4 regions of the Rahnella contaminans genome follow, and region 2 is predicted to be linked to each of the others. Evidence: predicted binding sites of a transcription regulator. Region 2 holds the regulator's gene; each other region holds the start of a gene.
What was found. The regulator CRP, encoded in region 2, controls carbon source genes, mostly activating them, when cyclic AMP is high. The targets are predictions, from matches to a motif close to ATGTGANNNNNNTCACAT.

Region 1 (3,230 bases), on a different contig from region 2:
CCCACTCATTCAGCATCTGGATACTTTTGTAACCGTGGATATCCGGGCTCGGTAACAGGGAACCGTAGAAGCCGGTTTGCGCGCTTTTTGACAGCTCATTCACCGCGTCAACCCCGTTGATGCCGATGCCGATCACGTTCGCCGCTTTAAAGCCCTGACCTTCTGTTGCACGCACGCCACCCAGAACGGTGTTGTCGTTCATGCCGATAATCAGCCAGTTTTTCACTTCAGGATGTTGCACCAGCAGGGAGTTACCTGCGTCCAGTGCGCCCGGGATATCGTTGGATTTTGTCGGCACTTTATAGATTTGTTTTTCCGGGAAACCGGCGGCTTTCAGCGCATCCATAGAACCGCTGGTGCGGCGGCGTGCGGTATCCAGCTCATCCGCGGTAATCGCCATTACGCCGGTATCAGCCACTTTCCAGCCGCGTTTTTGCATTTCCTTATACAGTTCCTGCCCCTGACGTTCGCCGATTTTGGTCGCCGCCATCATGACCAATGGCACTTCTTCCATCGGTTTGCCTTTGGCATTCACAAACTGGTCATCCACCTGGATCACTTTCATGTCATAGCTGCGGGCTTTGGCCATGATGGCAGGCCCCAGACGTGGATCCGGCGTACAGATAACAAACCCTTTCGCGCCGTTCGCCGCCAGGCTGTCGATGGCATTCAGCGTTTTTTCGCCATCCGGCACGGCAATTTTAATGACCTCGAAATTCAGGTCTTTACCGGCCTTATCAGCGAACCGCCATTCAGTCTGGAACCACGGTTCTTCCGGTTGTTTAACCAGAAAACCCAGCTTCGGATTGTCTGCTGCCATAGCTGAATGTGACATAACAGCCGCTAACCCGACCGCCGCCAGCGCCTTAGTGAATTTATGCATGATGTTCTCCGACTTTTATTGTTGTTTTTCACGATTCCGGCCTTAATCCGGGTGGCTGTCCGCAATCATGAAAACGTTATCATTGGCGTAAGGAAACAAAATCAGAGCGCGGCGAAGTCCGGTATATAGCGGATTTGCGTCACGCTCTGTTGTAAGACGCAGTAAGTTTTAGCGGTAATTTTGCAGCGGAATGTAGAGCGCTATCACACGGCGGGAAAACAGCAGGTTTGTACATAGATATAGCGATTTTAGCCAAACACTAACATTTGACCAACCTCACAGAAACATCATGGGGAGCAGATTTGTGCATACTTCCAGCTAACGCCTCCTCACTCACTTTTTGCCATCCTCCTACTGTTAGAGCAATTCGATTCGCCGCCGTAATGACTACGGCAAACCTGAAGGAGTGAGAAAGAATGACGCAAGGTGCGATTGCTCTTGGTCTTGATTTTGGCAGCGATTCCGTCCGCGCACTGGCCGTTGATTGTCAGACCGGTGCCGAAATGGAAACCGACGTGGTTTACTACCCGCGCTGGAATGAGGGCCGTTACTGTGATGCGGCAATAAATCAGTTCCGCCATCATCCCCTTGATTATATTGAAGCGATGGAACAGGCGATTAAAAACGTCGTACAACGTCTTGGCAACGAACGCGCAGCGCGCGTGGTCGGTATCGGCGTGGATTCCACCGGTTCCACACCCGCACCGGTCGATAAAGACGGCAACATTTTGGCGCTGAATCCTGAGTTCGCCGAAAACCCGAACGCCATGTTCGTGTTATGGAAAGATCACACGGCGATAGAAGAAGCCGAAGAAATTAACCGTCTGTGCCGCAGCGGTGATTTCCCCGACTATTCCCGCTATATCGGTGGCGTTTACTCCTCCGAATGGTTCTGGGCCAAAATTCTCCATGTTTCCCGCGCCGACCCTGCTGTCACCAAAGCCGCCGCCTCCTGGGTGGAATTATGCGACTGGGTGCCCGCCCTGCTTTCCGGCACCACCGCGCCGGATAAAGTCGTACGTGGCCGTTGCAGCGCCGGACACAAAATGCTCTGGCATCCGTCGTGGGGCGGCCTGCCGCCAAAAGATTTCTTCGCCGCGCTCGATCCTTTGCTGGTTGAACACCTGCCTTATCCGCTGTTTACCAACACCGTCACCGCTGAACAGGCTGTCGGCACGCTGACGTCTGAATGGGCAGAACGCCTCGGCCTGCCCGCCTCCGTCGTGCTTTCCGGCGGCGCATTCGACTGCCATATGGGCGCAGTCGGCGCGGGCGCACAGCCTTACACGCTGGTCAAAGTGATCGGTACCTCCACCTGCGACATCCTGATTGCCGATAAAGAACGGGTAAACGACCGCGCCATCGCCGGAATTTGTGGTCAGGTGGAAGGCAGCGTGGTGCCGGAGATGATCGGCATGGAAGCCGGACAATCCGCGTTTGGCGATATGTATGCGTGGTTCAGCCGCCTGCTGAGCTGGCCGCTGATTCAGGCCGCTAAGGCGCATCCGGAACTGAAAGAACAACTCACCGCCTTGCAAAAAAATCTGCTGCCCGATCTGACCGCCGCGTGGGCCGCCAATCCGAAGCTGGATCACCTGCCGCTGGTGCTCGACTGGTTTAACGGACGCCGGACACCGTTTGCCAATCAGCGTCTGAAAGGCGTCATTACTGACATCAATCTCGGCACCGAAGCACCGGAACTGTTCGGCGGTTTCATTGCGGCCACCGCCTTTGGTGCGCGCGCGATTATGGAGTGTTTCGAACAACAGGACATTCCGGTTGAAAACGTTCTCACGCTCGGCGGTATTGCCCGTAAATCGCCGGTCATCATGCAGGTTTGCGCCGACGCCATGAACCGTCCGTTGCAGATTGTCGCCTCCGATCAGTGCTGCGCGCTGGGTGCCGCCATCTTTGCTGCCGTCGCCGCCGGGGAATTCAAAGACGTCCCTGCCGCCCAGGAAAAAATGGCGTGCAGCATCGAACGCACGTTGCTGCCGGATCCGCAGCGCGTCGAACAATACCAGCGTCTGTACGAACGTTATCAGCAATGGTGTGCAACCACTGAACCGCTGTTTGCAGCGAAGACAGCACACTGACTATTTTTTTCGAAAACGGTTTTTTCAAACATCTGAAATTCAGGAGTGATTAATGGACGCGTTTAAACATCTCGAAGTGTGGTTCGCTATTGGCAGTCAGCATCTGTACGGGCCGGAAACGTTACGTCAGGTAAAAGAGAACGCCGAGAAGGTAGTCAATGGCCTGAACGCAGAAGCCGGATTGCCGGTCAAACTGGTGCTCAAACCGCTGGTCACCACGCCGGACGAAATCACCGCACTTTGCCGCGAAG
Region 2 (3,230 bases):
GAACGGATTCGGTAGTGTGCGGGCTGAATATGGTGTTGCAGTCGGATTATCTGACGATTGTGGCGAAGGCCATGCGCGCGCCGTTCGGCTTACAGGACAGGCTTTGCCTGCTCAATATCGATACGCTGCCGGAAGCGGAATATTGCGTGCTCTATTCGCAGAAATCGCCGCTGACGTTTGCCGCGCGGCGATTTCTGGATTTACTGCGAAGTCAGTGCCAGTCGTATCACTGGTCGTGACTTATTCGGCGTTCACTACTTCAAAACTGTGGGTGATTGTCGCGGCTTTGCCCAGCATCAGGGAAACGGAGCAATATTTTTCCGCAGACAGGCTGACTGCGCGTTCCACAATTTTATCCGTCAGGTCTTTGCCGGTGACGATGAAATGCAGGTTGATGTGCGTGAACAGACGCGGTGCTTCCTCGCGGCGCTGAGACGTCAGTTTCACTTCGCAGTCACGCACGTCGTTGCGGCCTTTTTGCAAAATAGACACTACATCAATCGCGCTGCAACCGCCCGCCGACATCAGCAACATTTCCATCGGGCTCGGGGCTTTGTCGCCCGCATTACCATCCATTGTGATCTGATGGCCCGACGCTGACTCACCTAAAAACGTCAGCCCTTCTACCCATTTTACGCGTGCGTGCATGTGCTCTTCTCCCGGTGGATAAATTCGTCAAATTTTCCCCTCAGACTACCCTTTCACCCAAAAACTGGCAACGTAACCCGATCGCCATCATGCTGAAGCGAGACAACAGAAGACAGCATTGCAAACCTGTGTTACAAACAAAGCCGAAACATACTTTCCAGTAAATTGCGGTGACGGTTTTTGCGGTTTAAGAACAGAACCCACGGTGTTAACAGCAATAATCAGGCTGTTTCACTCCGACATCCGCTTGCAGCATTTCTGGGGAGTTATATGCTGAAAGGGCGCTTTTTAAAGTAAGTGCCGTACAGGGAACTCTGAGCCCTGTGATTTTGGGCAGCGATAACAACAGAGGATAATAGCAAATGGTTCTCGGCAAGCCACAAACAGACCCGACTCTCGAATGGTTCCTGTCTCACTGTCATATACATAAGTATCCTTCTAAAAGTACGCTGATTCACCAAGGTGAAAAAGCCGAAACGCTGTACTACATCGTGAAAGGGTCGGTTGCCGTCCTGATTAAAGATGAAGAAGGCAAAGAAATGATACTGTCATACCTTAACCAAGGTGACTTCATCGGCGAGCTGGGACTCTTCGAAGAAGGGCAGGAACGCAGTGCCTGGGTGCGTGCTAAAACTGCCTGCGAAGTGGCTGAAATTTCTTATAAAAAATTCCGCCAGCTGATTCAGGTAAACCCGGATATTCTGATGCGTCTTTCCGCGCAGATGGCAAACCGTCTGCAAGTGACGTCAGAGAAAGTCGGCAACCTTGCCTTCCTCGACGTAACAGGCCGTATCGCGCAAACTTTGCTTAATCTGGCTAAACAGCCTGATGCAATGACCCATCCGGACGGGATGCAAATCAAGATCACCCGTCAGGAAATCGGCCAAATCGTCGGTTGTTCACGTGAAACAGTCGGACGTATTCTCAAAATGCTGGAAGATCAAAGCCTGATCTCCGCACACGGTAAAACGATTGTCGTTTACGGCACACGTTAATCCCTCAGAAATTGGCGCGGCAGCTAACTGTCGCGCCTTTTTTATGGGCTAAGCTTTACGCATGACGCTATGGCGAAGACTGTTCTATCATCCCGAAGTTAACTACGCGCTGCGCCAGACGCTGGTGTTGTGCCTGCCTGTTGGCATTTGCTGGCTTTTTGGCAATCTGCAAATGGGTCTGCTGTTCTCTCTGTGTCCCGCCTGCTGCAATGTCGCGGGTCTGGATACGCCACACAAACGCTTTTTCAAACGTCTGATGGTCGGCGGCACGCTTTTTGCCCTGAGCAGCATTCTGCTGCAAGTGATGCTGGAAAGCTGGCACATTCCCCTGCCGCTCATCATGTTCTCGCTGGCGTTACTGCTGGGCGTGACCGGTGAAATCAGCCCGCTGCATGCGCGTCTGTTGCCCGGTGCGCTGGTGGCGACCATCTTCACGCTGAGCATGGTGGGTCTGCGCCCGATGTGGCAAGCTCCGGCGCTGTTCGCCGCAGGCACCGCCTGGTACGGTATCTTTAACTGGGCGTGGTTTCGTATTTCAAAAGAACAACCGATGCGCGAAACCCTCAGCCAGCTCTATCTGCAACTGGCAGATTACTTCGAGGCGAAATACAGCCTGCTGACGCAACACACCGATCCTGAAACCGCGCTACCGCCACTGCTGGCGCGTCAGCAACAGGTTATCGATCTGATTGCCCTGCTTTATCAGCAACTGCACATGCTGCCGCAACACGGACATCATCATCACCATAAGCGACTGTTCCAGCGTTTTCAGGTCGCACTCGATTTGCAGGAACACATCACGGTGAGCCTGCATCAGCCGGAAGAAGTGCAAAAGCTGGTGGAAGAAAGCCACGCCGAAGCGGTTATACGACGTAATGCGCAGGTGATCTCCGCCCGTCTGCGGGTCATCGCTGATGACATTCTTTATCACCGTTTATCCGGGCGATTTACGATGGCCAACGAACTGGCCGCGCTGGAGAAAATAGCCGCGCGCAATCCGGAGAATCCGGTCGGTCAATTTTGCTATTACCATTTCAGCCGCATTGCGCGTTTATTGCGGACACAACGTCCGCTGTACCGACGCGATCTGATGAACACTCAGCCCCGCTTACCTTTCTGGCCGGCGTTGAAAAGTTATCTTTCCTTTAAATCGGTCGCGCTGCGCAATGCTGCCCGGCTTGGCATCATCCTGGCGATTGGCAGCAGCCTTGGTCTGTTTTTCAATCTGCCCAAGCCCTACTGGATTTTGCTGACCATCATGCTGGTCAGCCAGAACGGCTATAACGCCACGCGCGTACGTATCCAGCACCGTGCGCTGGGGACGCTGGCCGGATTACTGATTGCATCCGGATTGCTGAAGCTGGAATTACCCGAAAGCACCACGTTGCTCTGCATGCTGCTGATTACTTTGTTGTCCTACACGGTTTTACGCAAAAACTACGGGCTGGCAATGGTAGGTATGACAGTGACAGCCGTGTATACCCTGCAACTGCTGGCGATGAATGGCGTACATTTTCTCGTACCACGGCTGATAGATACGCTGATCGGCTGTGCGCTGGCTTTCGGCGGCACCATCTGGTTGTGGCC
Region 3 (3,230 bases), on a different contig from region 2:
CGCCCAGCGTCTGCCCACCGCCGATCACGACTGCAACCTGTTCCATAACTGACTCCTGACTTTAGTGTTAATCGATAAATTTCAATATGCTGCCCAGCGGAATGTCTTCGGGCGTTACGCCTTTTACATGTACGCAGCCGGGATATTCCGCCTCCGCGCTGCCGTCAAAACGCAGCGTGATATGTCCGAGTTCGCGCAGGTTTTGCATCGCCACCTCGCCCACGGCGGTCACCGGATAAAGCACATCAGCCAGTTCCATGCAGGCTCCGCGATGCAGTTCGCCTTCGGTCTGGCCGTGCTGATGAATAAAGCAATAATCCTGAATATCAGCCGGTGCGCCTTCGCGGAATGTAATCAGCATCTGATCAAATAACGCCTCGCGGGCAAAGTCTCCGATATGCGTAATCCTGGTTTGATAAATAGTTTGCATGGTGACTCCTTACTGATAGATGAAGGCGGACGCGGCCCAGGCGATAAGCACCGTCGGGGCACCGGTGAGGAAACGGCTGACCAGCACGGACGGCACACCGACGCGAACGGTGTCCTGCTTGGCTTCTGCCAGTGAAAGCCCGACCGGAATGAAGTCGCAAGCCGCCTGCGCGTTAATCGCAAAGAGAGCCGGTAAAGCCAGATGCGGCGGAATATTGCCCAGCCCGATCTGAACGCCGACCAGCACGCCGATGACCTGCGCGATCACCGCACCGGGGCCGAGGAAAGGAGACAGCAGCGGGAAGGAGCAAATCAGCGCCAGCAACACCAGTCCGACAGGACTTTTGGCCAGAGGCGTCAGGCCGTGCGCCACCAGGTCGCCAAGACCAGACGCCATAATGATGCCAATCAGTGCCGCCACAAACGCCATAAACGGCAGGATAGTTTTGAGCACCGTATCAATGGTATCGCGCCCGGCCTGGAACAACACCGCGACGCCCGACCCCATGCCCATTCCGACTTTTGCCAGCAGTCCGTCACTCTGCTCGGTGATTTTTTTGGTGGTGTCGTAGTCTCTCACAGCCGCTGTAGGTGCGGGTTTACTGTCCACAGGTGCCGGTTTTTCGCGTTCACTGGTATCGAAAACGATGTCGTGTTCACGCACACCGGAGACATAAATGTCTTCTGTAATAAACTGTGCCAGCGGGCCGGATTTGCCGGTCGAATGGATGTTCACGGTCGGGATCCGACGTTTTGGATAAATACCGCAGCGCAGCGTTCCGCCGCAGTCGATCACCGCCACACCGATTTCTTCTGCCGGGGGCTCACCTTCTTTAAAACCATCAACGGTTTCCCAACCCGTCAGTTCCGCCAGTTTGTCGACGATCGCCGGACGCGTGCCCGCCGTGATATACACAATTTTTTTGCCTGGTACGGCCTCAATCAGTAACGGACCGCCCCAGCCACCTTCACCCCGGTTAATTCGAATGGTAACGCTCATTTTCTGCTCCGCGTTTAAAGTTGAACCTGACGATCAAGCTGAATGCCCATCTTCCTTTCGAAGATGCGCGTCGTGAGATCGGTCACCCAACCCCGGAAGAAGTTGGTCACCATGCCGACGAGGAAATAGCTGACCGCCAGTGGCCCGAGCGGTAATCCCAACGTGGTCAGCCCGCTGGCCACACCGAGATAAACGAACAGTTCGCCAGGATTAATGTGCGGGAATAATCCGTTCATGGAATGGCAGCTGTAGGAACCCGCCGCATAGTAACTCGGCTTGTAAATCTCAGGCATGAAGCGCCCGAGACTCAGCGTCATCGGGTTACAAAAAACAAATGTGCCGATGACCGGCAACAACAGATAACGTGAAACCGGATTTCCGGCACAGCGCTGCGCCAGACGTTCGATCCTGCGCTGACCCACAAAAACGATCAGCGCATTCATGACCACCAGCAAACTGATTAAGAGCGGTAAAATGCCGGTTACCATACCGACAAAAACCTCTCCCCCTTTTTGAAACAGGCCGATAAACCATTCGGCACTGTGTGTAATCACTTCAATCATCTTGTTCTCCTGTAGGGATACGTGAGCTTTAAGCTTTCATGTTTCGTCACTCCACGCTGAAAATATAATCATATTGAACTTATAATAATTCCATATTGATCACATTTCGAAAGATTTACCTTTCGAAATGAAATTTTTATAATCAGGTACTGGCAGAGAATTAAAACGGGCGGGAATGGCGGGTAAAAAAATGGCCCGGAGAATAGTCTCGGGCCATTTTTTCAGGGAATTACAGAAAGGAAATTAGAAAGAAGCTTATGCCGACACCGTAAACGCGAGCATCATGCCGGTATCTTCGTGTTCCAGCAGATGGCAATGCGCCATATAGGCATGCTGTTTATCCGCCAGGTGACTGAAGCGCACCAGCACTTCGCTGCGGGCGCCTTCGACGCGGACGATATCTTTCCAGCCCTGACGGTGCGGCGCGACCGGCTGGCCGTTTTCAGAAAGAATACGAAACTGTGTGCCGTGGATATGGAACGGATGCAGCATCATGTCGCCTTCGCCGGAAATCGTCCATTTCTCGTATTGCCCTTGTTTCACATCGAACGCAGGCACGTTCATGTCGTAGGCTTTGCCGTTGATTTTATTGCCCTGCATGAAATCGTAACTTCCGGCCACTTTGCCCATGTCCATTCCGGCCATACCGCCGTGGCCGTCATGGCCCGAACCGGACATCCCCGGCATCGCCGCCATATCCATATCACCGCCGCCGTGATCCATGCTCATGCCGGCCATCGCGCTGTGACCGTAACGTTTCATCAGCGCCGCCATGCCCTGCTGATCCAGTTGCGGATCCATCATCAGTTGCAACCAGCGGGTCGGCAGATTATCAGTAGAAACCAGCGCCGGAAGCGGCACCAGCGTGTCCGGCAGTGAACCGCCGCTTTGGGTCAATGTCGGCTGAATGCGTAGTACCGGCAACGGCTTGTCGAACGGTGCCAGCGTCATACCCATTTGTTTCACCGGCAATGTGACCAGATCAAACGCTTTACCGTCGCTGCAATCAATCAGCACTTCAAAACGTTCCCCCATCAGCAACGGCAAATCACTGACTTTTACCGGCTCGGAAAGAAAACCGCCGTCGCTGGCAATAACGTACATCGGCCGCTGGTCGCTGGTGGCGATGTGCAGCGAGCGCGCATTGCAGCCGTTAAGCAGACGAAAACGCACCCAGCCGCGCGAAATGCCGTGCTGCGGATAAATCGCGCCGTTAGTCAGCATGTGCTCGCCGAACC
Region 4 (3,230 bases), on a different contig from region 2:
GCGGTGCGATAGAACTCATGTCGATGAAAATCGTACCCGGACGCGCGCCTTCAATCAGGCCATTTTCGCCCAGCGCCACTTCTTTGACCTGCGGTGAATTCGGTAACATGGTGATGATGACGTCAGAGAGCGCAGCGACCGCTTTCGGTGTTTCCGCGGACGTTGCGCCCAGTTTCACAACTTCGCCGACCGCGTCCTGATTACGGTCCATCACGACAACCTCATAACCTGCTTTCAGCAGGTTTTTGCTCATAGGTTTGCCCATGATGCCTAAACCAATAAAGCCAATTTTCATTCGGGTATCCTCTTTATATTGATGTGATGAGACCGGTTCACTGGGTAAAGCGATCGCACAGCGCCTGAGTACCGGCGCGGAAAACGCCTAAATCACTACCGACGGCAACAAAGGTTGCGCCCCAGTCCAGATAGCGACGTGCGTCCGCTTCAACCGGTGCCAGAATGCCGCTGGCCTTGCCGTGTGCTTTTGCACGTTCAAAAATGTGACGGATTGCCGCCTGAACTTCCGGGTGTCCGGCATTACCGAGATGTCCCATGGCCGCTGCCAGATCGCTCGGGCCGACAAAGATGCCGTCGATGCCGTCAACGGCCGCAATCGCATCAAGGTTGTCGACGCCTTGCTGACTTTCGATCTGCACCATAACCGCGATGTTGTCGTTAATGCTGGTGAAATAATCCGGCACGGTGCCGAACATATTGCTGCGATGAGAAACCGAAACGCCGCGGATCCCCGCTGGCGGATAACGGGTAGATGCCACGGCGCGTTCGGCCTGTTCCTGTGTTTCAACAAACGGGATCAGGAAGTTATAGAAACCAATATCCAGCAGGCGTTTGATGACGACCGGATCATTAAATTGCGGGCGCACAACCGGCGCACTGCGGCTGCCTTTCAGCGCCATCAGCTGCGGAACAAACGTCGTGACATCATTCGGCGCGTGTTCGCCATCAAGCAGCAGCCAGTCAAAACCCGCCACACCGAGCACTTCTGTGGAGATCGGATTGCACAGCGCTGACCAGCAGCCAATCAGGGTTTTCCCTTGCAATAAGTCCTGGCGGAACCGGTTTGGAATCATTTGATTACTCATCTCTAACCTCGTTATGGAGCGGGAGCCGGAGTGCCCGGAAAACCCGCCATCGCAATTTACTGTTTTCGAGTTTCAGACGCTTAGGTTCAGCAGCATCGGGCCGGAGCTGAACTCTCATGTTGCACATCACACTATTTATGCAGAATTTTTCGCAGGAAAAAATTCAGTTTTGGAATACTGTTTTATTTTTCTATTTTCTATTATTTCCTGCGAAAAAAACTTATATAAAACCCGCGTTTCGTGCATTTATCCTTGCGTTAAATTAACCCACAGGGTGTTCCAAAATGCTTCCTGAGAGCCAATACAGTATAAAAAACAGGGCTCAAAATAACACTGTGCAATCGCACAAGAATGCACGATGTTATTGTGACTATTCTTTTGCATACACACATCAGCGTGGGAGGAAAATCACAGATTGTGAAAACCGGATATCCCTGCAAAACAAAGGGTGATGTTCATCACATTTAATCTGTCACCTGCCCCACAGAATAACGCTCTGCGGGCAAAAAGCTGGTCAGTTGCACAATGAGCTTCCGGCATCAGTCCTTTATAATGAACTCCCTCTTCCGTACGGACAGCAAGAGTGTCAGCGTAACGTTCAGAGAATTACCTGAAGCCTTCTTTCAGGATATTTAATAAAGCGGAGACAGTTATGTCACGTAATAAAGATAAAGAACATGCTACCGAAGCGCTTTTTATAAAGGTTCATGAAAGCGATAACGTTGCTATTATTGTTAATGACAATGGTTTAAAAGCCGGCACCCGATTTTCTAACGGTCTGGAATTAATTGAGCATATCCCGCAAGGCCACAAAGTGGCTTTAACCCCTATTGCGAAAGGCGGCGATATAATTCGTTATGGTGAAGTCATTGGTTATGCCGTTCGGGATATCGCGCGAGGCGGCTGGATTGATGAATCCCTGGTAGAGCTGCCGGTTGCGCCGGAACTCAACAGTCTGCCGCTGGCGACACGTGTCCCGCAACCGTTGCCGCCGCTGGAAGGTTATACGTTCGAAGGTTATCGCAATGATGACGGCAGCGTAGGCACGAAGAACCTTCTGGGGATCACCACCAGCGTTCACTGCGTGGCGGGCGTAGTGGATTACGTGGTGAAAATCATCGAGCGTGATTTATTGCCAAAATTCCCCAATGTCGACGGCGTTGTTGCACTCAATCACCTTTACGGTTGCGGCGTGGCAATCAACGCGCCCGCGGCCATTGTGCCGATCCGTACTATCCACAATCTGGCGCTGAACCCGAATTTTGGCGGCGAAGTGATGGTCGTCGGGCTGGGTTGCGAGAAATTGCAGCCGGAACGTTTGCTGGAAGGTACGCCGGACGTGCAGGCGATTTCGCTCGATGACACCCACATCGTGCGTTTGCAGGATGAACAGCACGTCGGCTTCCAGTCGATGGTGGACGATATTCTCACCGTCGCGCAGTTCCATCTTCAGCGCCTGAACAGCCGCCAGCGCGAAACCTGCCCGGCGTCGGATCTGGTCGTCGGCACACAATGTGGCGGCAGTGACGCGTTCTCGGGCGTTACGGCGAACCCGGCAGTCGGCTTTGCATCGGACCTGCTGGTGCGCTGCGGCGCGACCGTGATGTTCTCCGAAGTCACCGAAGTCCGCGACGCCATCCATCTGCTGACACCGCGAGCGGCTGACGTGGATGTCGGGAAACGCCTGCTGGAAGAAATGGCCTGGTATGATAATTACCTGTCGATGGGCCAGACCGATCGCAGCGCCAACCCGTCGCCGGGCAACAAAAAAGGCGGTCTGGCGAACGTGGTCGAAAAAGCGCTCGGCTCGATCGCCAAATCCGGCACCAGTGCTATCTCGGAAGTTCTGTCACCCGGACAGCGTCCGACGAAAAAAGGTTTGATCTACGCCGCCACACCTGCCAGCGATTTTGTCTGCGGTACGCAGCAACTGGCGTCAGGCATTACCGTGCAGGTGTTCACCACCGGTCGCGGTACGCCTTACGGCCTGCTGGCAGTTCCGGTCATTAAGATGGCGACGCGTACCACGCTGGCAAACCGCTGGCATGACCTGATGGACATCAACGCAGGGACGATCGCAACCGGTGATGCGACTATCGAAGACGTCGGCTGGGAGTTGTTCCGCTT

Region 1: a site for CRP is predicted at 1,148-1,165, ahead of GW579_RS02985 (arabinose ABC transporter substrate-binding protein). Genes of this name have one in related genera too.
Region 3: a site for CRP is predicted at 2,080-2,097, ahead of srlA (PTS glucitol/sorbitol transporter subunit IIC). Genes of this name have one in related genera too.
Region 4: a site for CRP is predicted at 1,550-1,567, ahead of garD (galactarate dehydratase). Genes of this name have one in related genera too.

The regions. Positions count from the first base shown of each region.
Region 1 is NZ_JAADJS010000001.1:653,542-656,771, reverse strand. It holds gene GW579_RS02985 (arabinose ABC transporter substrate-binding protein) at 1-883, opposite strand, end outside; gene GW579_RS02980 (ribulokinase) at 1,300-2,979, shown strand; gene araA (L-arabinose isomerase) at 3,032-3,230, shown strand, end outside.
Region 2 is NZ_JAADJS010000004.1:359,464-362,693, reverse strand. It holds gene GW579_RS18865 (LysR substrate-binding domain-containing protein) at 1-239, shown strand, start outside; gene GW579_RS18860 (OsmC family protein) at 241-648, opposite strand; gene crp (cAMP-activated global transcriptional regulator CRP) at 1,011-1,643, shown strand; gene GW579_RS18850 (YccS/YhfK family putative transporter) at 1,705-3,230, shown strand, end outside.
Region 3 is NZ_JAADJS010000002.1:387,640-390,869, reverse strand. It holds gene srlD (sorbitol-6-phosphate dehydrogenase) at 1-46, opposite strand, end outside; gene srlB (PTS glucitol/sorbitol transporter subunit IIA) at 68-430, opposite strand; gene srlE (PTS glucitol/sorbitol transporter subunit IIB) at 440-1,429, opposite strand; gene srlA (PTS glucitol/sorbitol transporter subunit IIC) at 1,444-1,992, opposite strand; gene cueO (multicopper oxidase CueO) at 2,248-3,230, opposite strand, start outside.
Region 4 is NZ_JAADJS010000005.1:331,287-334,516, reverse strand. It holds gene garR (2-hydroxy-3-oxopropionate reductase) at 1-349, opposite strand, end outside; gene garL (2-dehydro-3-deoxyglucarate aldolase) at 333-1,103, opposite strand; gene garD (galactarate dehydratase) at 1,756-3,230, shown strand, end outside.